DNA from 2 places in the Cytobacillus oceanisediminis genome. Region 1 is predicted to be linked to the other one. Evidence: riboswitches for the same ligand, from Rfam matches in the RefSeq annotation. Region 1 holds a riboswitch; the other holds the start of a gene.
The links. A riboswitch is a leader RNA that binds a small molecule or an ion and turns the genes downstream of it on or off. The one in region 1 is predicted to bind ZMP and ZTP.

Region 1 (10,055 bases):
CGGAGGATTGGTTTGTCAGAAAATCAACTTTTACAGGACAGGAGACTTTTTTCCCAAAAGAGAAAATTCTGGAGCGGGTCGATAAAATACAAAAGATGAAGGATAGCCTTTCGCTGGATGAGCTGGCAGATGTGTTTTCTCTTAATGCTTCACATCTGAAGCTGACAAAGGAAAGTCTGATTGCTAAAGGGATAGCTTCTGAACCGGTTATGAATATCTTTCTCGAAACACAGGGGGAGCTTAAGGAATACAATTACCATGAGATTTTGAAGCTTTATATACTTTCCATCCTGCTTGAATCGGGAGATATCCATATAGAGGAAGGGAAAATGCTCCTTCAGTTATTGAACGATCATCAAAGTATCCTGCAGCAGCCAAAAGCTGTTATCTGCTTTATTCGCAAACTTGGAATGTCCAGCTGCCTGGTTTCGGTTAACGGGGAGCAAGTCCTGCTTGAAAAAGGAACAAAAGTGGCAGCCACTTTATCGATAGAGCATTGTGCAGAGGAATTAAAATCCAAATTGGCATAGGGGGAAAATTTGCTGTGAATATGAAAACGCTAGGGAACTTAATTATTAATGGAGTTGGATCGTCTAATGGAGGTTCATTTGAAAAGGTTGAATTAAATGGCAAGGGAACTGTAAACAGTGATATTGAATGCGAGAGATTCCATTGTAACGGTACGGGCACTATCCATGGAAACGTCAAAACCGAAAAGGGAAAGATCAGTGGTGCAGCAAAAATCCATGGAGCTGTTAAAGCTGAATCCCTGATTATCAATGGCTCTGCTGGGATTTCTGAAGCTGTCAGCAGCCAAAAGCTTGAGGTCGCTGGGAAATCCTCGATTGGAGGCTCTGTAAAATGCGAAGTAATGGTTGTGAATGGGAAAGTAACGATTGAAGGAGACTGTGAAGCGGAGGTTTTCCGTGCAGAAGGGTCTTTTTCGGTAGATGGTTTACTGAATGCAGAGACGATTGATATTAAGCTTTTTGGAGACAGTAAAGCGAAAGAGATTGGCGGCAGAAAAATTAAGGTGGTACAGCATAGAGAAACCCTATTTAAATTAATCAAATCCATCTTTCCCTTGAAGCTGGAGGCGGATTTAATTGAAGGGGATGACATCGAACTCGAAGGCACAGCAGCTCTTGTCGTAAGAGGGAAAAATGTAAAAATCGGCAAAAATTGCGAGATTGGACTTGTCGAGTATTCTGGCGATTATGAATGTGCCCCTGATTCGGAAGTAAAAGAATTCCGATTAATTTAAGATGGTAAACCTAGCCAGATTGGTTAGGTTTTTTTATGTTATCGGCAATAATCCAAATTGTACCGGGCACACTAAAAAACAATATCATCTTCCCAAAGGAGATTTACTGTGTTCAGGAAACATCATAGCCAGCATAAAAAGGTAAGCAAGAGTGTTCATTTCAATATTCAATACTTAAAAGAGCAGTTTGGCGACAGTTCAGATCTATCTGTTCGAAATTTAACCATAGCTGAGCATGGAAATGCAGCCATCATACATATCCAGGGGATTGTTGACGAACAAAGCTTGCATGACAATGTTCTGCATCCAATCCTGGCCTTTATTTATGAAAAGAAATATGTACATTCTGGGAAATTGCCTGAAGAAATTACTCAAATTATTTCAGTGTCTAAAATCAATTTAATGAATGAATGGCCGGAAATAGTGGATAATCTGCTGGGCGGGGACACAGTAATTTTGATTGAGGGGCATTCAGAGGCAATTATTGCGGGAACGAGAAAAATTCAATCTAGGTCAATTACAGAACCTACCACGCAAACGGTGATTAAAGGACCAAAGGATGGCTTTACAGAGAATTTAGGAACGAATATCTCTCTAATCCGTTCAAGAATTCAAAACAACAAATTAAGAATTGAACAGACAAAGGCAGGGAAAGTGACCAAAACCAATATAGGCATCTTATATATGGAAGGGATAGCAGATAAAGACATTGTCAGGGAAGTGAAGATGAGAATTAGTAAAATCGACATAGATAGTATCCTCGATACAAATTATGTGGAAGAAGTAATAAAGGACAATAGGAAAACCATATTTCCCCTATTCCAAAGTTCAGAGAGGCCAGATGTGGTGTCCGCTAACCTTTTAGAAGGCAAAATAGCGATTATCATACAGGGAACACCATTTGCCTTAATTCTGCCTGCTTTATTAATACAATTTTTTCATTCTCCTGAAGATTACTATGCCAACTACTTGGTGAGTTCATTTTTAAGAATCATTCGGATTGGCTCATTTTACGTAAACATGTATGCATCGGCCATTTATCTGGCGCTTATTACGCATCACCATGGTTTAATTCCAACTACATTGATGGTGACACTTATGGCTCAAAGAGAACAGGTTCCTTTTCCGGCTATCGTTGAATTACTGCTGATGGAACTTGCCTTCGAAGTCTTACGGGAAGCCGGGATTCGAATGCCAAGGGCAATTGGTCCAGCTGTTTCCATTGTAGGAGCGCTTATATTAGGTCAGGCGGCAGTCGAAGCAGGTTTTGTTTCAGCTGCAATAGTGATTATCGTGGCAACTACTGCCATCAGCAGCTTCACACTGCCAAACCCCAATATTGTGAATACAGCACGCGGATTGCGTTTTATCGTTATTTTTGCAGCTGCTTTTATAGGCTTTTACGGTATTATCCTAGTTTCATTATGCATTATTCTGCACCTGTGCAGCCTAAAGTCAGTAGGAGTCCCGTATTTTGCTCCATTTTCACCGGTAAGATTCAGTGATTTAAAAGACAGTTTAATCCGGATAGGGTCCCCTTCTTTACTGAAACGTCCAAGCGGGTCCAATCGATCAAATAAAGTCAATTAAAAGAGCAGGGATCTACAATGAGCAAAATCATTTCAGTACTGTTGATTATTGGTTTACTATCTGGCTGTTCCAATTATAGAGAGTTAAATGAGATTGGTTTAATCGTTGCAATAGGCATTGACCTGCCAAAGGAAAGGGAAACAGGCTATCGGGTCACATATCAAGTAATAAATCCGAGCTACTTTTCACAAACTGGTGGCGGCAGCCTTCCTGTTATTAATTATACAGTAGAAGCTGAAACGTTTATTGAAGCATATCGCATGGCGTCTGTCATCATTCCAAGGGAGAACAGGGTAACTCACCTCTCCCTGATTATCATAGGGGAAGCTTTTGCGAGAGAAGGGATGGGGCTCATATTTGATGTGTTTGAAAGAGGGGAGTCACGTTCCACATTTCCTGTTTTTATTGCAAGAGATTCTACTGCTGAAGAAGTTCTGGGCGTAGTGGAGCCTCTCGAATCCAACCCAACAAAAAGCATCATAAGCACAAGCGAAAATAATCAAAAAATGTACGCCATTTCAGAAGAAATCCCTATCTACAGGGCCATTTCCCTTTTATCAGGCGAAGGCCAAAACCTTATGCTTTCAGGAGTAAAATTAAGTCATCCCTTAAAATCCGATGATCAAACTGCCAATCTGCAGAATATTAAGCCTTCAATTGTTGAGGTAAGCGGTTTGGCAATATTTAAGAAAGATCAACTGGCAGGCTGGTTTGACGGGGAATTCGCAAGGACAGCCCATTTGATCACATCTGCCGTTGAAAGTACATCATTTCCGCTGACTTGTAAAGGGAAAAAGAATATGACGATTACAACGGAGGGGATAAAGAGTGACATTAAGACAGAGTTAAAACCGGAACCGACTTTAATTGTCAATGCAAAGTTAAGCGGGAAGATTTCTGAATTAGAATGTTATTTGGAAATCAGTAATAATGAAGAATTGATAAAGCTTGAAAAGAAGTTGGAAAAGGAGGCGGAAAACCAAATTAGGGAAACGATTACCAAGGCACAGGAATTGGAAGCAGATGTATTTGGTTTTGGTAAAGAGCTATCAAAAGATGATTCAAGGTATTGGAAAAAACACGAAAAAGAATGGAATACAATTTTCAGCAATGCAGAAATAGAAGTAAATGTAGAGGCCAATATATCTAACTCAGGTATGCTGACAGATCCATATAAACTACAATAATTTGGGAAGTGAAGTGGTTATGCCGAAAGAGAAGATCGATGGAATACAATTGTTCTGCCTGATGGTCTTATTTATGTTTGGCACTGCTGTCTTTTTGGATCTCGGCAGCGGCGCAAAGCAGGATGCCTGGATTGTTACCATTCTTTCGCCGGTTACAGGACTATTATTATTTGCAGTCTATTACCGTCTTTACAAACAGTATCCGGCTTTACCATTAACAGAGTATGTGAAAAAAATTCTAGGGAAATACCCGGGAAGCATCATAAGTTATATGTACATCATTTATTTCATTTATATAGCCTCAAGAGTATTGCGTGATATTGAAGAATTGCTGATCAGTTCTCCTTATGCAAAGACATCAATTATTACGCTGGGTATTTGTATGGTATTCGCGTTGATATATGCAGTTAATTTAGGCCTTGAAGTGTTTGCGAAGGCAGGGGTTATATGCTTTGCAATCATTTCAGTCACTTTATTCCTGATCATTATCTTCTATGCGATCAGTGATTTGATTCACGCAGAAAATTTAAGACCTGTCCTGGCAAATGGGTGGAAGCCTATAATCAAAGAGATTTTTCCGGTTAATATGACAGTTCCTTATGGAGAACTGGTCCTATTTTCTATGATCTTTCCTTTAATAAAACGGGAAACAAAAATTATGAAGGCTGGAAGTTTGGCAATTGGATTTGTTGGTCTTTACTTAACCATTAATACCATTACATTAATTTGTATTCTTGGGCCCGATCTTCTTGACCGGTCGGCTTTCCCGGCATTGGCTGCAGTAGGCTATATTCAAATTGCGGGATTTATTCAGCGTCTTGATCCCCTAATCATACTATTGATTGTCTTTCTGGGATTTATTAAAGTTGGAGTTTTCTTCTATAGTGCAGTAATCGGAATGAATAACCTTTTTAAGCTAAAGCCGAATGCTTTTACATCCTATTTTGTCGGGGGAATAATATGTCTTTCTTCCATTATCATTGCACCAAGCTATCAAAGCCATCTGGATGAAGGACTGAAAATCGTTCCGTATACTTTACATATTGCCTTCCAACTAGCCATTCCTATCCTATTGCTTATAGTGGCTGTAATTCGGCGTAAATGGAAAGAGCATAAAATTTAAAAGCAACTATTTTTTCTTTTTTACATGCAGCCAGAATAAAAGGAATAACCCCAAAATAAAAGTAACTAAAAGAAAATAATCTTCACCTTTTGCAGAAGAAAAAACAATTTTTATGCTTTGCCAGGATTCGAAAAGTGAATGGCCTTGAAGATAATCGAGAAACACAATCAGGCCGATTGTACCGGCTAAGAGTGATAAAAGACCGAATAAAGTACGCATTTGCTTCACCCACAGACATCAGGATACTTAATAGGTTTAACATGTTTTTTCATTTATATAACGTGATTAAAACAATTCCACTTTAAAGCATAGTGTACAAAATAAGAAAAATATACTGTAGAAAAATAAAAATTAATTTTATTAATGTAAGCGCTTTAAAGGGTTGAAGTTTTCAGAAGACTTTGATAAGATTTAAAAAACCGAAAAGGCTATGTGTAACTGGCGAGACGCGGATCACCGCGAGGGAGCACATAGTGTCGAAGCCGTTCGCCTGGGCAGAGGTAAGGGATTCTACCCTTGCCTCTTTCTGTTTTAAAATCTGACAAAGTTAGTTGAAAAGGGGAGAATCCAGTGAGTACCATGACTTTAGACAGAGTAAAGACGATTAAAACGTTGAATGCGATTGCGCCAAGCGGTCTTGAGGTGTTTAACAAGGATCAATTTACAATCGATAATGAAAGCGGCAATCCGGATGCCATTGTCCTTCGCAGCTTTAATATGCATTCAATGGAATTGGGCGATCGATTAAAAGCTATTGCCCGTGCAGGCGCGGGTGTGAATAATATCCCGGTGGAGAAATGCACTGAGCAGGGAATTGTTGTTTTTAATACACCTGGTGCCAATGCGAATGCAGTGAAAGAAATGGTGCTTACTTCCTTAATGGCGTCATCCCGCAATCTTTTTGCCGGCATCGCCTGGACCAAAACGCTGAAAGATGAAGGAGACCAGATTCCAAAGCTTGTTGAAGCAGGGAAAAAGCAATTTGTCGGAAAAGAAATTAAAGGGAAAACTCTCGGTGTCATCGGATTGGGAGCAATCGGGGCACTTGTGGCCAATGATGCACTTGAACTTGATATGGATGTCGTAGGCTTTGATCCATTTATTTCTGTTGACACTGCCTGGAACTTGTCCCGCAATGTCCAGCGTGCCATGACCATTGAGCAGGTGTTTGCAGAATCCGATTATATCACTGTACATGTTCCATTAACCGATGATACAAGAGAAATGTTCAATGAAGCTACATTCAGCATGATGAAAAATGGTGTTCACATTTTGAATTTCTCACGAGGAGAGCTTGTGAATGAATCAGATATGGCAGCTGCCCTTGAAAGCGGAAAAGTGGGCAAGTATATTACAGACTTCCCAAATGAAAATGTCCTGAAAATGAAAAACGCTGTGGCAATTCCGCACCTTGGCGCTTCAACAAAAGAATCTGAGGAAAACTGCGCTGTCATGGCAGCACGACAGGTGAAACACTTCCTTGAAACAGGCAATGTTAAAAACTCAGTGAACTTCCCAAATGCTGCTCTTCCTTACACAGGCAAGCGGCGTGTCACTGCTTTTCATAAAAACATCCCAAATATGGTCGGCCAAATCACGCTTGCCATTTCAAGCTACCAGCTGAACATCGCAGACATGGTGAACCGCAGCCGCGGTGAATATGCGTATACCATGATCGATATCGATAATAAAGTCAATGGCGAAGTGGTCCCTGGACTGCTTGAACAGATCAATCAAATTGAAGGCATTGTTACGTCACGAATTATATAAAACTGCAGCCTCAATTCCAATGGGATTGGGGCTTTTTTTTGGACTGAAATCAAAAAAGGTATATGAGCAGGATAATATCAGCTATCCTTAGAATAAAATGATAATAAATTATAATTACCCCGTATCTTTTAGTTCTCTTATTCCGTTATAGAAGCAGAGATGTATTAAAGGAGTGAACAGGTTTATGAAGCAAGAGAAAGTTCAGGCTGAATCAAGGGATTTCTTAAAGCAGAAGGAAAGCTGTATTGCAGATATCTATCCTTCACTGCAGCGTTATAGCCGGTTTCTTGCACAGAACAGCTGGGACGGGGACGATCTTGCCCATGAGGCAATCATCCGCGCTTATAAAAGCTATTCTCCGGAGAAAATCAATCAGGCTCTTTTGAAGAAGATTGCCTATAATTGCTGGATGGACATTCTTCGAAACAGAAAGCGGGAACAGCTGGAAGAGTCGCCTGAAAGTGAAAAGAAGAATTCCAGCACCAATGGAGGAGAAGCAATCAGCCATCTCATTAACCGTCTGACATTAAAGCAGGCTGTTATTTTTACGCTGAAGGAAGGGTTTCGATACAAAACAAAAGAGATTGCGGATATCCTGCAGACCACTGAATTTGCAGTGAAGTCCTCGCTGAACCGTGCACGGAAGCAGCTTCAGCTCCCAGTTGAAGATGAGACTGAGGATTCTTTTGCAAATGATGAAGAAGAAAAGCTTTTTCATCTGCTGCAGCAATCAGTGGCTGCGGAAGATCCGTCCATCCTGGTAAAAACCATACCTTTCCTGCGATCCCTGGAAAGTCATGCCCAGAAGCCTGTACTGCCAGTTCCATCTCCTTCTAATACTCTCTGCATGGCGGCATAGATCCGCAATGAACTGGAGGGATACAGGTGACAGCAATACCATATGTTATTGAGCAGTCAAGCAAGGGAGAACGTTCATATGATATTTACTCACGGCTGTTAAAAGACAGGATTATCATGATAGGAGAAGAAATAAATGATGTGGTTGCCAATAGTGTGATTGCCCAGCTGCTTTTTCTTGCAGCAGAATCTCCTGAAAAAGATATCTCCCTTTATATTAATAGTCCGGGCGGTTCGACAACCGCAGGATTTGCCATCTACGATACGATTCAATATATAAAGCCTGATGTGAGAACAATTTGCACAGGAATGGCCGCGTCATTTGGTGCGATGCTCCTTCTGGCAGGGAAAAAAGGGAAACGCTACAGTCTGCCGAACAGTGAAATCATGATTCATCAGCCTCTGGGCGGTGCTCGCGGCCAGGCAACCGAAATCGAAATTTCGGCGAAGCGGATCTTAAAACTGAGGGAGCATATTAATGGAATTATTGCAGAAAGAACTGGCCAGCCTGCAGAAAAAGTGGCGCGGGACACGGACCGCGATTATTTCATGACTGCCGAAGAAGCAAAGGAATACGGGATTATCGATGAAATTATCTATAAAAGCTAGAAAAAAAGAAAAAGCAGCCGATGGAGGCTGCTTTTTCCGTTTGATCATTTTTCCTCAGAGTAGTACTCGTCAATTGCCCGAAGCCAGTTGACGCGTGCAATGTGTCCGGCCTTTTCTCTGTCTTTTTGTTCAAAAGCTTTTAATATATCTTCATGTTCTTCTATAGAACGTTCCTTCAAAATAATTGTTTTATTGTAGTAAAGCCGCATGACATGAGCCTGAAGCATGGAAGCTGTATTCGAAATATAAGGGTTCTGAGCAAGATCTATAATAATATTATGAAACTTCTCATCCTGCTTCAAAGCTGTGAAGGTATCTCCTGCAATTAGAGCTTTAGCGAATTTATGATTAATATCCCTAAGTATATTAATCGTTTCCTGGCTGATAACAGGAGCAGCCAATTCTGCAGCAAGTGCTTGCAATACGCCTAATGGGGGCAGGATTTTACTAATATCTTCAGGATTAACTGAAGTGACCTGCGTTCCAACTCCGGGAAACATTTCGACAAACCCCTGAACATTCAGCAGCTGAAGAGCTTCCCTGATGGGGGTTCGGCTGACGCCTAATGCTTTGGCAAGATCGGCATCATTCAATTTTTCTTTCGGCTGGAGTGTGCCGTCAATAATCCATTCCTGGATTTGGGAGAAGGCGCGATCCTTGGCTGACACACGGGTAGGTGATGAATAATTGGAGGGTATCGGCATAGCTGTAACCACCTTTTCATTTCATGCAATTTATCTGTGAAATTATAGTTATTTCCAATAGATTATAAATTTAGTATATAGAAGTATCTTGGAAAATTCAATATATCGCATGATTCGACAAAAACTTTTGTGCGATATATTGCATAAGTATTTTGAATATGTTATCTTGAGTTATGCAATATATTACTAGCGTACAAAAATAATAATGTTACAGCGCTATAATTATTCAGAAAATTTAAATTTAACAAAATAAGTGAATCATTTAAGACGGACAGATTAAATAGGAGGAATTGAAATGACAAGCAAAATACCATTCTCATATATTGTGACAGTAGGTTTTATGCTCTTTGCCTTATTTTTTGGGGCAGGAAACTTAATTTTCCCTGCGATGCTTGGGCAATCAGCAGGAACGAATGTGTGGTCAGCGAACGCTGGCTTCATCATGACAGGTGTAGGTTTGCCTCTTCTTGGTATACTGGCTTTGGGCTTCTCGGGAAAAAGTGATCTGCAATCACTGGCGAGCCGTGTCAATCCATTGTTCGGACTGGCCTTCACAGTGGCCCTATACTTATCAATTGGACCGCTTTTTGCCATTCCGAGAACAGCTACAGTGTCATACGAAATCGGAATTAAGCCATATCTATCAGAAGGAAGCGGATCAGTTGGCTTAATCGTATTTTCAATTATTTTCTTTGGAATTACCGCTTTTTTCTCTTTAAATTCTTCAAAGATTGTTGATATCGTAGGAAAATATTTAACACCGATTCTTCTAATTGTAATCGCAGTTTTAATTGGCGCTGCATTCTTTAATCCAATGGGTACATTCCAGGCTCCGACTGAAGCCTATATGAATGGTGCGTTCTTTAAAGGGTTCCAGGAAGGCTATTTGACAATGGATGCACTGGCAGCATTTGTATTCGGTATTATCGTTGTAAATGCTGTTAAAGAAA
Region 2 (10,055 bases), 250 kb from region 1:
TTTGATACGCCTGACAAAAGGATGGTATTTGCCATTCCGAGAGACGGTAAGACCTATGTGGGAACAACAGATACATTCTATAATTCTAATCCTGTAAATCCAAAGATGACTGCAAGTGACAGAACATACATCATTAACGCCATTAACTTTATGTTTCCTTCTGTGAAAATAGCGGAGAATGATATTGAATCCAGCTGGGCTGGTGTTCGTCCGCTTATTTGGGAAGAAGGAAAAGATCCTTCCGAAATATCACGCAAAGATGAAATCTGGGAGTCGGATACTGGTTTACTGACAATTGCAGGCGGGAAACTGACCGGGTACCGGAAAATGGCCGAAACCATTGTTGATATACTTGCTGAAAAATTCAAACAGGAATCAAATAAAACATTTAGCGGGAGTATTACAAAAACATTGCCCATTTCAGGAGGAAATGTAGGAGGATCATCCAAATTCCAGGAATTTATCGGGTTCCAGACTGAAAAAGGAAGAAGTATTGGTTTATCAGCTGAACAGTCAAAACACCTAGTTAAAATGTATGGTTCTAACGTTGGTATCATCTTTAATATGATTGAAACGAAAAGGAGTGAAGCTGAGAATTATGGCCTGCCGATTATATTATGGGCAAAGCTGAAATATGCAATTGAACATGAAATGGCTGCCACCCCTGTTGACTTTTTTAACCGCAGAACAGGAGCGCTTCTTTTTGATATTGAAACGGTAAGAAATTATCAAAAGCAAGTAATTTCATATATGGCTGATGCATTTAAATGGGATACAGCTGCAGAAAGTAATTTTGAAAACCAGCTGAACCAGGAACTCAGCTTTGCGGTAAAGCCAGCTGATCAGAATTAAAACTCTCCAATTGGGGAGTTTTCTTTTTTAAGGCGTATTTTCATAAACAAAAGGGACATACCTTAGGCATACTATAGACTAAATAGCTAGCGGAGGTGGCTTATGTACAATGTACTCATGTTTGTTGACTCGGGGGTTGATGATTCACTTGCCCTAATGTATGCCCTTCAGCATCCCGAGATTAATCTAGTAGGTGTAGTCAGTGCTTATGGCAACATAACAAAAGAAGAATCCATTAATAATACTGCTTATTTACTGAAGCTTGCAGGCAGAGAGGACATTCCCATTATTGCGGGGGCGAGCGGGCCATTATCCGGAGAGACCGCTGTTTTTTATCCCGAAATTCACGGGGAGGAAGGCCTTGGGCCCATTCAGCCTCCGGAGGACTTCAACAGCAATATTAAGGTATACGATATAGATAAAATTATTGAAATTGTAAATGAATACAAAAATGACCTTGTGATCGTTGGAGTAGGGAGACAGACAGATTTGGCATTGCCGCTCATTCTGTATGGAAAGGATGCATATAAAGATGTAAATGCATTTTATTTAATGGGCGGTGCGTTTCTAGTTCCGGGAAATGTAACGCCAGAGGCAGAGGCGAATTTTTTCGCTGACCCCATTGCAGCGGATTCAGTGCTTGAAAAAGCAAAAAACATTTATATATTTCCTCTAAATGTAACAAATAAAGCGATTATCCGGCCTGAAACGATTAATTTTATTGCAAATAATACCCAATCACCTTTTAAAGATCTAATCAAACCTGCTTATGATTATTATTATGAAGCTTATCAAAAGCTTGTCCCGGGAATTAAGGGGGCACCTCTTCATGATGTTGTTGTATTAAGTGTTCTCACAAATCCCGATCTTACCAAGTATGTAAAACGAAGAGTGAGAATTGAACAGTTTGGAAAGGCAAAGGGAAAAAGCATAGCTGACTTCAGGCCATTGCCCGAAGATGATCCGCCGGAAACACTTGATAATATAGCGATGGAGCTTGACCTGGAACGTTTTGTCATTGATTTTATGGAAGTTTTCCTCACTCAGAAAGTTCAGAAATAGCTTTTGACACATAGTGTTAAAAGCTTTTTTTATTTGGCGTTGAAGGGGAATGGGAAGTTTGCATAGAATGTATTAACATGGAAAACATTTGAAGTCAGGGAAAGTTTCTTTAGGAAATGGCAACAAATCCATTAAGTTTCAGCATTCATTAATCAAATCAAATGGAGGCTTCCAAATTGCTAAAAAACAAAAAATTAAACAGGGCTCTTTCAATTCTCGGAATGGTCATAGCCATTGCCGTAGCATATAGTGTACTTGTCTTTTTAAATAAGGGTGAATCTAAGGTGCAAAAAACCTCGGCAAATGCGGAGACATCCGAACAGGGTTTAATGTACGATGATTTAGGAGACTTCATTGCCTCCAATCATACTTTTTATAATGAAACACTTGGATGGGGGAGAGACCGTAAAGTCAGCTGGACTAAACAAAGAGAGCAGGCTGAATTAATCGTAAACTCGCTAAAAAAAATATCAGCGGAGAATGAGGATCTGCAGACTGACCTGGGCACAATAACAAGTCTGGCAGAAACTGTGCAGTCGGGCACTAAGGAAAAGGATGTTCTAATTAAACTGCATCGTTATTTTCATGATCTGGATATTGGTTTTAATGACTATAAAGACACAACCGATTATTTTGATGTAACTGAGTATAAGGGAGAAGGCTAATAAACGGGTGACAAGTTATTTTCTTGACACATTACCGCAAATAAGGTAACATAGTGATTGAAGTATTTGAGGTATATTGTTGAAGTCGTTAATTCACTTGGAATGTTCGGCAGCCGAACCTTCTTTTTTGTGAAACTGCGGCTTTTTATTATGTTTCATGCTCTTTAGGATTTTGAAAGAGTAAGCATGTGTTTGTAATTAAGAATAATTTGTGTGGACAGCTTAAAGCTGAATTTTCTTCTTAATCATCTTCTATAAACCAGACACTTCTCCGTATTTTTACTTCAGTAAGTTTCTTACCATTTAATATTAAAATCTCAGAGAGCATCTAAGAGTCGGAAAGGATTCCGACCAACCTGATTCCCACTGGCGCGGTCTAGGAGCCGCAAGGATGGAAGAGAGGCAGGGCTTTCATTGTTTTAGGTAATAATTAATTAACTCAAATATATCACTTATAAGGACAGTGTTTGCTGTCCTTTTTTATTTATTTTGCAAAAAAACACGAACGATTTAATAAGTTTCAGTTTAATCATTTGTGTTTTTGTGGTATGATGTATACATTAGAATAGCTTATCAAAATCGCAGTGACTGACGACAATGCGGAATGAACCGCTGGGGAGCTGCGTCTATGTATAGCCGGTCGTCTGGGCAGAGATAAGGGATACCCTTGTCTCTTTTTTCATAACAAAATGGAAAAGCCCGTCAGCCGAATAGGTGCTTTTCCTATCAGGAGGAATATGCATGGAAAAAAAGATCATTCTTGATGGAATTATTGTGGCAAAACATGTGAAAGACCAATTAAAGAATCGAATTGAAGAATTGAAGGGGAAGGATGTCGTCCCTTGCTTAGCCACTATTTTGGTGGGAGATGACCCTTCCTCTGAAACGTATGTAAGGATGAAGGGAAATGCCTGTGAAAAACTTGGCATTTTATCAAAACGTATTCATATGTCAAAGGATACAACAACACAAGAACTATTAGAAAAGATTGCAGAATTAAACGATGATCCTTCTGTACATGGAATCCTTCTCCAGCATCCCGTACCTGGACAAATAGATGAACGAAAAGCTTTTGAAGCAATTGCTATTGAAAAAGACGTAGACGGTGTTACAAGCCTTGGATATGGACAGACTGCATTCGGATTTGGTGAATATCCGTCTTGTACACCTGCAGCTATTTTGGAAATTATGGATTTTTATAAATTGAATGCTGAAGGTATGCATGCAGTAGTCGTAGGCAGAAGCCCAATCCTGGGCAAGCCGGTCTCTGCCCTTTTACTGAATCGAAACGCAACAGTCACTACGTGCCATTCATATACCCAAAACCTGCCCCAAATTGTAAAGCAAGCTGATATTGTAGTAGCAGCTGTAGGAAAACCTAACTTCATCAAGGGTGAATGGATTAAAGAAGGAGCTATTGTCCTTGATGCCGGATATAATGAAGGAAATATTGGGGATGCAGAGTATGACAGCTGTCTTGAAAAGGCGTTTGCCATTACACCCGTACCTGGAGGAGTTGGACCTGTTACGATCTCCATGCTTTTGAAACATACTGTTCATGCTGCGGAAAAATCGCTGAAATACAGGGAAAGCATAAATAGTCCATTTATCCCTAAATAAAAATTGATCTTTAAAAGGATTGACTTATAACTGGGTGTCGTTTATTATTAGGTTAACGCTGTAAAGTTCGTTATATACTTTTTGGATAAGTAGTCGTAGCTGCAAAGAAATGTAGGCGATCGTTCATCCTCATTTCTGGCAGCTGCGACTTTTTTATGTTTAAGTTTATATGGTACATTATAGTGAAAAACAATTTATTGGGAGGCAACACAAATGAACACAGGTAAAGTTAAATGGTTTAATGCAGAAAAAGGTTTCGGATTCATCGAATCTTCAGAAGGTCAAGACGTATTCGTACACTTCTCCGCTATTCAAACTGAAGGTTTCAAAACTCTAGAAGAAGGTCAAGACGTAACTTTCGAAATCGTTGAAGGTAACCGTGGACCTCAAGCTGCTAACGTAACAAAAGCATAATTTTGCTTAAAATGAGGTGATGCATGTCTAATCATGCATCACCTTTTTATGTTTTGCTTATCCACTTTGTAGCCTTCAGCATTCCTCAAAACAGATCTTCTGCAATAACTGCTTTAAGGAATATGTATTTTTCATTTCACCCAATTAAAATACTTCACTTACAAAAAGTTTAAAAAATGTGCAAACGGAAATGTAAAAAAGAGATACAAACTGGAAAGCCTAGTAAAGTGTCCATGTCTTTATACAAAAACAATCTTTCAGTACCTAATAAGATATGCAATTCAAGGAGGAACATATATTTTGACAACTTTTTCAGATTTTGGCTTAAGTAATGAAATAGTAAAAGCCCTTTCCAATATGGGCTTCGAGGAACCAACACCAATTCAGGCACAGGCGATTCCCATCGGAATGAAGGGAAAGGACATGATTGGCCAGGCGCAGACTGGAACTGGAAAAACCACTGCTTTCGGTGTGCCGCTGTTAGAGCAGATTGATTTAAACGAAGGAATTCAAGGTCTTGTCCTTGCGCCAACACGGGAGCTTGCTGTACAGGTGGCAGAAGAATTAAACCGTATAGGACAGGTAAAAGGAGTCCGGACACTTCCTGTTTACGGTGGTCAGGATATCACCCGCCAAATCCGTGCGCTTAAAAAGCACCCGCATATTATTGCTGCTACACCGGGAAGGTTAATTGATCATATTGAAAGAAAAACAATCCGTTTAAGCAACATCAAGATGGTAGTTCTGGATGAAGCGGATGAAATGCTTAATATGGGATTCATCGAGGACATTGAGAGAATTTTAAGTGAAATTAAAGGTGAGCGCCAAACCCTTCTTTTCTCTGCAACAATGCCAAAAAGAATTCAGTCTCTTGCTGAAAAATTCATGCAGGAACCAGAAATGGTTAAAGTCAAAGCGAAAGAAATGACTGTTAAAAATATTGAGCAGTACTATATGGAAGTGCATGAAAAACAAAAATTTGATGTGCTTTGCAACCTGTTGGATATTCAGTCACCTGAACTGGCTATTGTGTTTGGAAGGACTAAAAAGCGTGTAGATGAAGTGGTGGAAGGTCTTATCAAGAGAGGCTATTCGGCTGAAGGGATTCATGGTGATATTCCCCAGGCGAAAAGGGATCAGGTTATCCGCCGATTTAAAGAGCAGACAATCGATATAATGGTAGCCACTGACGTTGCTGCACGAGGTCTGGATATTTCAGGCGTTTCCCATGTTTATAACTTCGATATCCCGCAGGATCCTGAAAGCTACGTTCACCGGATTGGACGTACTGGGCGTGCCGGAAATAAGGGGCTTGCGATTACGTTCGTTTCTCCAAGAGAAATTGACCACCTGAAAATAATTGAAAGTGTTACAAAGAGCAAAATGGCGAAAAAGCCTGTTCCTTCCTTTAAGGATGTTGTTGCAGGCAATCAGCAGGCGACTATTAATAAACTTATGGAAGTTATTGAAAAAGAAGAACATGCAGACTTCAAGAGAGTGGCGGAAAGTCTTCTTGAAGATACAGATTCTGTTACCTTGCTTGCTGCAGCCATCAAATTGCTGACTAAAGGTCCTGATGTAACACCGGTTAAATTAACTGCGGTGGAACCTATCCGTGTCAGAAAACCTAAAGGTGATCGCGGCGGGAGAAGATACAACGACAGGTCCAGAGGCGGCGGCCGTGATAGAAGAGATTTTAAAGGCGGCCGGGACAGACGCACTAAAAACCGCAGCAGCAGCAATAAGGGATAATGCGGTCTAATATTCGAGAGAAAATGAATATAATGATTTTTTTCGGTACTTTTTGAACATTTAATTATAAAATTTGAGGAATTTACCCATATTAGTAAATGCAGGGTAAAAAATCACTCTGTGAGTTATAGATATTAGGAGGAAATTTACATGGCAACAGGCAAAGTAAAATGGTTTAACTCAGAAAAAGGTTTTGGTTTTATCGAAGTTGAAGGCGGAGAAGATGTATTTGTTCATTACTCTGCAATCCAGACAGAAGGTTTCAAAACCCTTGATGAAGGCCAGGAAGTTAACTTTGACATAGAGCAGGGCCAGCGTGGACCTCAAGCTGTAAATGTAACAAAGTTATAATTGATTGATAAGAGAGTCCCTATTAAGGGGCTCTTTTATTTTTGGGAGAAATAGGGTATAAAAGTAAGAGGAAAGGAATGATAATGATTAAAATCCTTATTCTGTCTGATACCCACATGCCGAAGAAGTCAAAACAACTGCCTGATATACTTCTGAACGAACTTCTCAGCTGTGATTTGATTATTCATGCAGGTGATTGGCAGAGCGTCGAACTGTATTATGAATTAAAAAAATATGCACCTGTTGAGGGGGTATATGGAAATACCGACAGTGATGAACTTTGCTCCATTCTTAAGAAAAGAATACTGCTTGAAATAGAAGGCTTTAAAATTGGGGTTGTCCATGGACATGGAAAGGGAAAAACAACTGAAAAAAGAAGTATAGAAGCATTTGATAAGGAAAATGTTGATGCTATTATATTTGGCCATTCACATATACCGATAAAGAAACTCCATAATGGAATTATACTGTTTAATCCCGGGTCTCCGACAGATAAGCGCAGGCAGCCGAACTATTCGTTCGGCACCCTGGAAATTTCAGATGAGATGACATTCAATCATGTTTATTTCGATTCAAAGGAATAAAACGTGTTTCAAACCTTGAGTGTGTTCAGGTCATATTCGTAATAATCTTGTGTGCCGTATGGTTCAAAGCCGCATGATTTGTACAATGAAAGTGCATGGTCATTTTCTGCAGCTACTTCAAGATGCACCCAGTTAACTCCCTTGCTGTGCTGCAGATTAACAACATTTGTAAGAGCGCCCCTGCCGATTCCTTTCCCCTGAAAAGAAGGATCGACAGCAAAACCGTAAATCCACGCAGCATCTTTTTCTGTTTGAATCCTGATTTTGCCGGCTTTTTCGCTTTTGTATTTAATTATAAAAGTCCTCTCATTTTCGCAGGCAAAGATTTTGTTATTATAAACCTCTGCTTCGTCTTTGGGGATATCAAAGCATGCAGTATCCAGATGATTAATGAACACAAGGTCACTGCTCATTGCTTGCCGCATAGTTACTTCAGGATTTGCTGTTCCGATTTTTTCGCTTTTATGGCGTTTCATTTGATACTCGGAGAATGAATAGGTGCAGGGTAATGATTTTAGATAACCTTTTGCAGATTGGGAAGAGGCTGGAGCATTAATAAGTAATTTGCGTGCTTGGGCCAATTGTTTTACTACCTCATTGAACAAGCTGGAAAAGATCCCCTTTCGTCTATGATTAGGGTGAACCATTCCGCATAATTCAACCGGACCTCCGAGATTATATAGAGCAAGGTAACCTAATAAATTCCCGCTATTATCATAATGGAAATAGTCATTTTCCTCGTCGGCCCTTGACTTCAAGGTATCCCAGTTTAATTTTAATTTGAAATTCCCTATCTCTTCGCATATTTGCTGGAGAGAATGGATATCGTTTAATTGTTTTTTTGTCAGCACTCAGGCGGCCTCCTAGATAAAAGAAATAATAAACCAATATTATAAGAAAACGGTTCAAACGAATAGTCCTAAATTTCAATCTATTAGCCTTGGATAGAAATTATGTAAATAAATATAGCAATATGTTAGGATTGTATGGAAAAAGGGGGAGAATCAATGAAGAATTTCACAGTGATGTTCCATAAGGAAGACAATGTACAGCCGATGGCTGTTCAAAAATTAAATGAAAATGACTTTGAACTATACACAGAAGGCGGCACAAGGCATTTATTTGAATTGAATTCAAATGTTGGCTATTTTATATTTTTTGATGCTATTGATAAGGAAGGTAAGGAGTCTTACCTGGTTCTCCAATATGAAGGTGAATCGGAAGAACCCAGTGCATGCTTTGCTTTTGAATTAAAAGATTTCTATCAATTCACAGCTCTTTATCTGAATGACCTTGATTTTAATGAAGGAAATAATGTGGATAGGGAAGAAGAAGAAGCTTATACACCGATACAGCATTTGGCACATTTAATGTATCACATTATTGAAGAGAGTAAAAAAATTCAGTGATAAAATAAAAGAGCAGGGGAACCTGCTCTTACTCTTGTGCTTGAGAAAGGTTCTCTCTGCAGAAAGCAGAAACTTTTTTCTCTTCCTCCTCATTTAAAGCGAAATCCAATATGTTTCCTGAATGACTTTCGACAAAATGATAATTAAGAATCCTCTCATCTTCTCCATTTTTATAATAAAGCACCCTTAACTTAATGCCATTCTCTGAATATAATTCATCGTCTTCATCTACATCGATATCTAAAAAGTATTCGTAGCGGTCACCCGTTAAAATGCCAGTGGGATCCTGTATGTACTCAACAGTATAACTTGTAATGTTCATGGTCTTCACCCTTTCTTTCGCTGCTGTACATGTCATTATACACTTTTCCCAGATTGGTTTAATAGTATTTATCAATTTTTTGCCGTGTTTCTAAGGCTGCTGTGTAAGTTTAGAACTTTTTGACAGAACCCTTTAAATATGTTATACTAATTTTAGTAAAAAGAATATAATATATTGCCCATAAACACTTGTTATATAGAGCCAGTGGTTCGTCACTTTATATAGCAAGTGATTTTTATTTTGGGTAAGGGTCTTACTCTTTGGGAGGTGCCTGATTATGGCAATGGGATTTGGCAGAAAAAATTTGGAAGAAATCAAGGTTGAAGAAGTGAAAATCTGGGAGTGTACATCTGAGTCTTGCAACTGCTGGGTAAGGGACAATTTCAAAAGCAGCCAGGTACCTATTTGTCCGATTTGCAAAAGTGAAATGAAAGAAACGACTAAAGAATTGCAAGTCGTTAACAATAACAGCATCTTTTCTAAATAATTGTAAGGGCGATGACATCGCCCTTTATTTTTTTGCTGATTTTTTCTATTACGCTTGCAAGCTCATCGGGTCTTAGAAATTCAATAAGGGAAAAGCCTTTTTCAAACATAATACTCTCAGATTCAATATCAAAATCCATGCATTTTACCCGTTTTAATCATATTTAACTTTTAAGTGTAGATAAGGGGAAATCTTACGTCAATTTGTCCTTCCTTTAAAGGTGAAGTATATGTTTGTCCATGAAGAACAAAATAATGGAAACGTGCTAAACTGGATGTGGAAGAATGTCAAATTTACTTTGGTTTCTTGGATTAGTGTTCATCAGCATAGGCCTTATTTATATAACTTATATTAAAACTGAATATCGGTATAATCTTGCGGTTTACTTCTTCGTTATGGGACTTTCTTTCTTAATGGAATACATCGTATTAATTTTAGGCGACGCATACTCCTATTATCCGAAATTATTTTCTGTCCAATGGTATGATGATGTTTTTGGTTCCAGTATATCACAGGCTTTTTTTATTCCTAGTGTAC

Region 2: it holds a riboswitch for ZMP and ZTP, as region 1 does, so the genes downstream of both, IRB79_RS19650 (bifunctional 5,10-methylenetetrahydrofolate dehydrogenase/5,10-methenyltetrahydrofolate cyclohydrolase) here and IRB79_RS18365 (phosphoglycerate dehydrogenase) in region 1, are expected to answer to the same signal.

What each region holds. Positions count from the first base shown of each region.
Region 1 is NZ_CP065511.1:3,678,284-3,688,338, reverse strand. Features, by position in the region: gene IRB79_RS18395 (YhbD family protein) at 1-530, shown strand, start outside; gene IRB79_RS18390 (polymer-forming cytoskeletal protein) at 551-1,264, shown strand; gene IRB79_RS18385 (spore germination protein) at 1,373-2,854, shown strand; gene IRB79_RS18380 (Ger(x)C family spore germination protein) at 2,872-4,041, shown strand; gene IRB79_RS18375 (GerAB/ArcD/ProY family transporter) at 4,061-5,164, shown strand; gene IRB79_RS18370 (YczF family membrane protein) at 5,171-5,383, opposite strand; ZMP/ZTP riboswitch at 5,589-5,667, shown strand; gene IRB79_RS18365 (phosphoglycerate dehydrogenase) at 5,735-6,934, shown strand; gene IRB79_RS18360 (sigma-70 family RNA polymerase sigma factor) at 7,119-7,793, shown strand; gene clpP (ATP-dependent Clp endopeptidase proteolytic subunit ClpP) at 7,820-8,401, shown strand; gene IRB79_RS18350 (GntR family transcriptional regulator) at 8,446-9,105, opposite strand; gene brnQ (branched-chain amino acid transport system II carrier protein) at 9,401-10,055, shown strand, end outside.
Region 2 is NZ_CP065511.1:3,925,356-3,935,410, reverse strand. Features, by position in the region: gene IRB79_RS19665 (glycerol-3-phosphate dehydrogenase/oxidase) at 1-852, shown strand, start outside; gene IRB79_RS19660 (nucleoside hydrolase) at 955-1,914, shown strand; gene IRB79_RS19655 (hypothetical protein) at 2,091-2,579, shown strand; ZMP/ZTP riboswitch at 3,154-3,236, shown strand; gene IRB79_RS19650 (bifunctional 5,10-methylenetetrahydrofolate dehydrogenase/5,10-methenyltetrahydrofolate cyclohydrolase) at 3,321-4,199, shown strand; gene IRB79_RS19645 (cold-shock protein) at 4,413-4,613, shown strand; gene IRB79_RS19640 (degradosome RNA helicase CshA) at 4,914-6,365, shown strand; gene IRB79_RS19635 (cold-shock protein) at 6,516-6,716, shown strand; gene IRB79_RS19630 (metallophosphoesterase family protein) at 6,794-7,300, shown strand; gene IRB79_RS19625 (GNAT family N-acetyltransferase) at 7,309-8,151, opposite strand; gene IRB79_RS19620 (cytosolic protein) at 8,308-8,709, shown strand; gene IRB79_RS19615 (DUF6509 family protein) at 8,738-9,031, opposite strand; gene IRB79_RS19610 (cold-shock protein) at 9,309-9,518, shown strand; gene IRB79_RS19605 (DUF3900 domain-containing protein) at 9,511-9,657, opposite strand; gene IRB79_RS19600 (hypothetical protein) at 9,803-10,055, shown strand, end outside.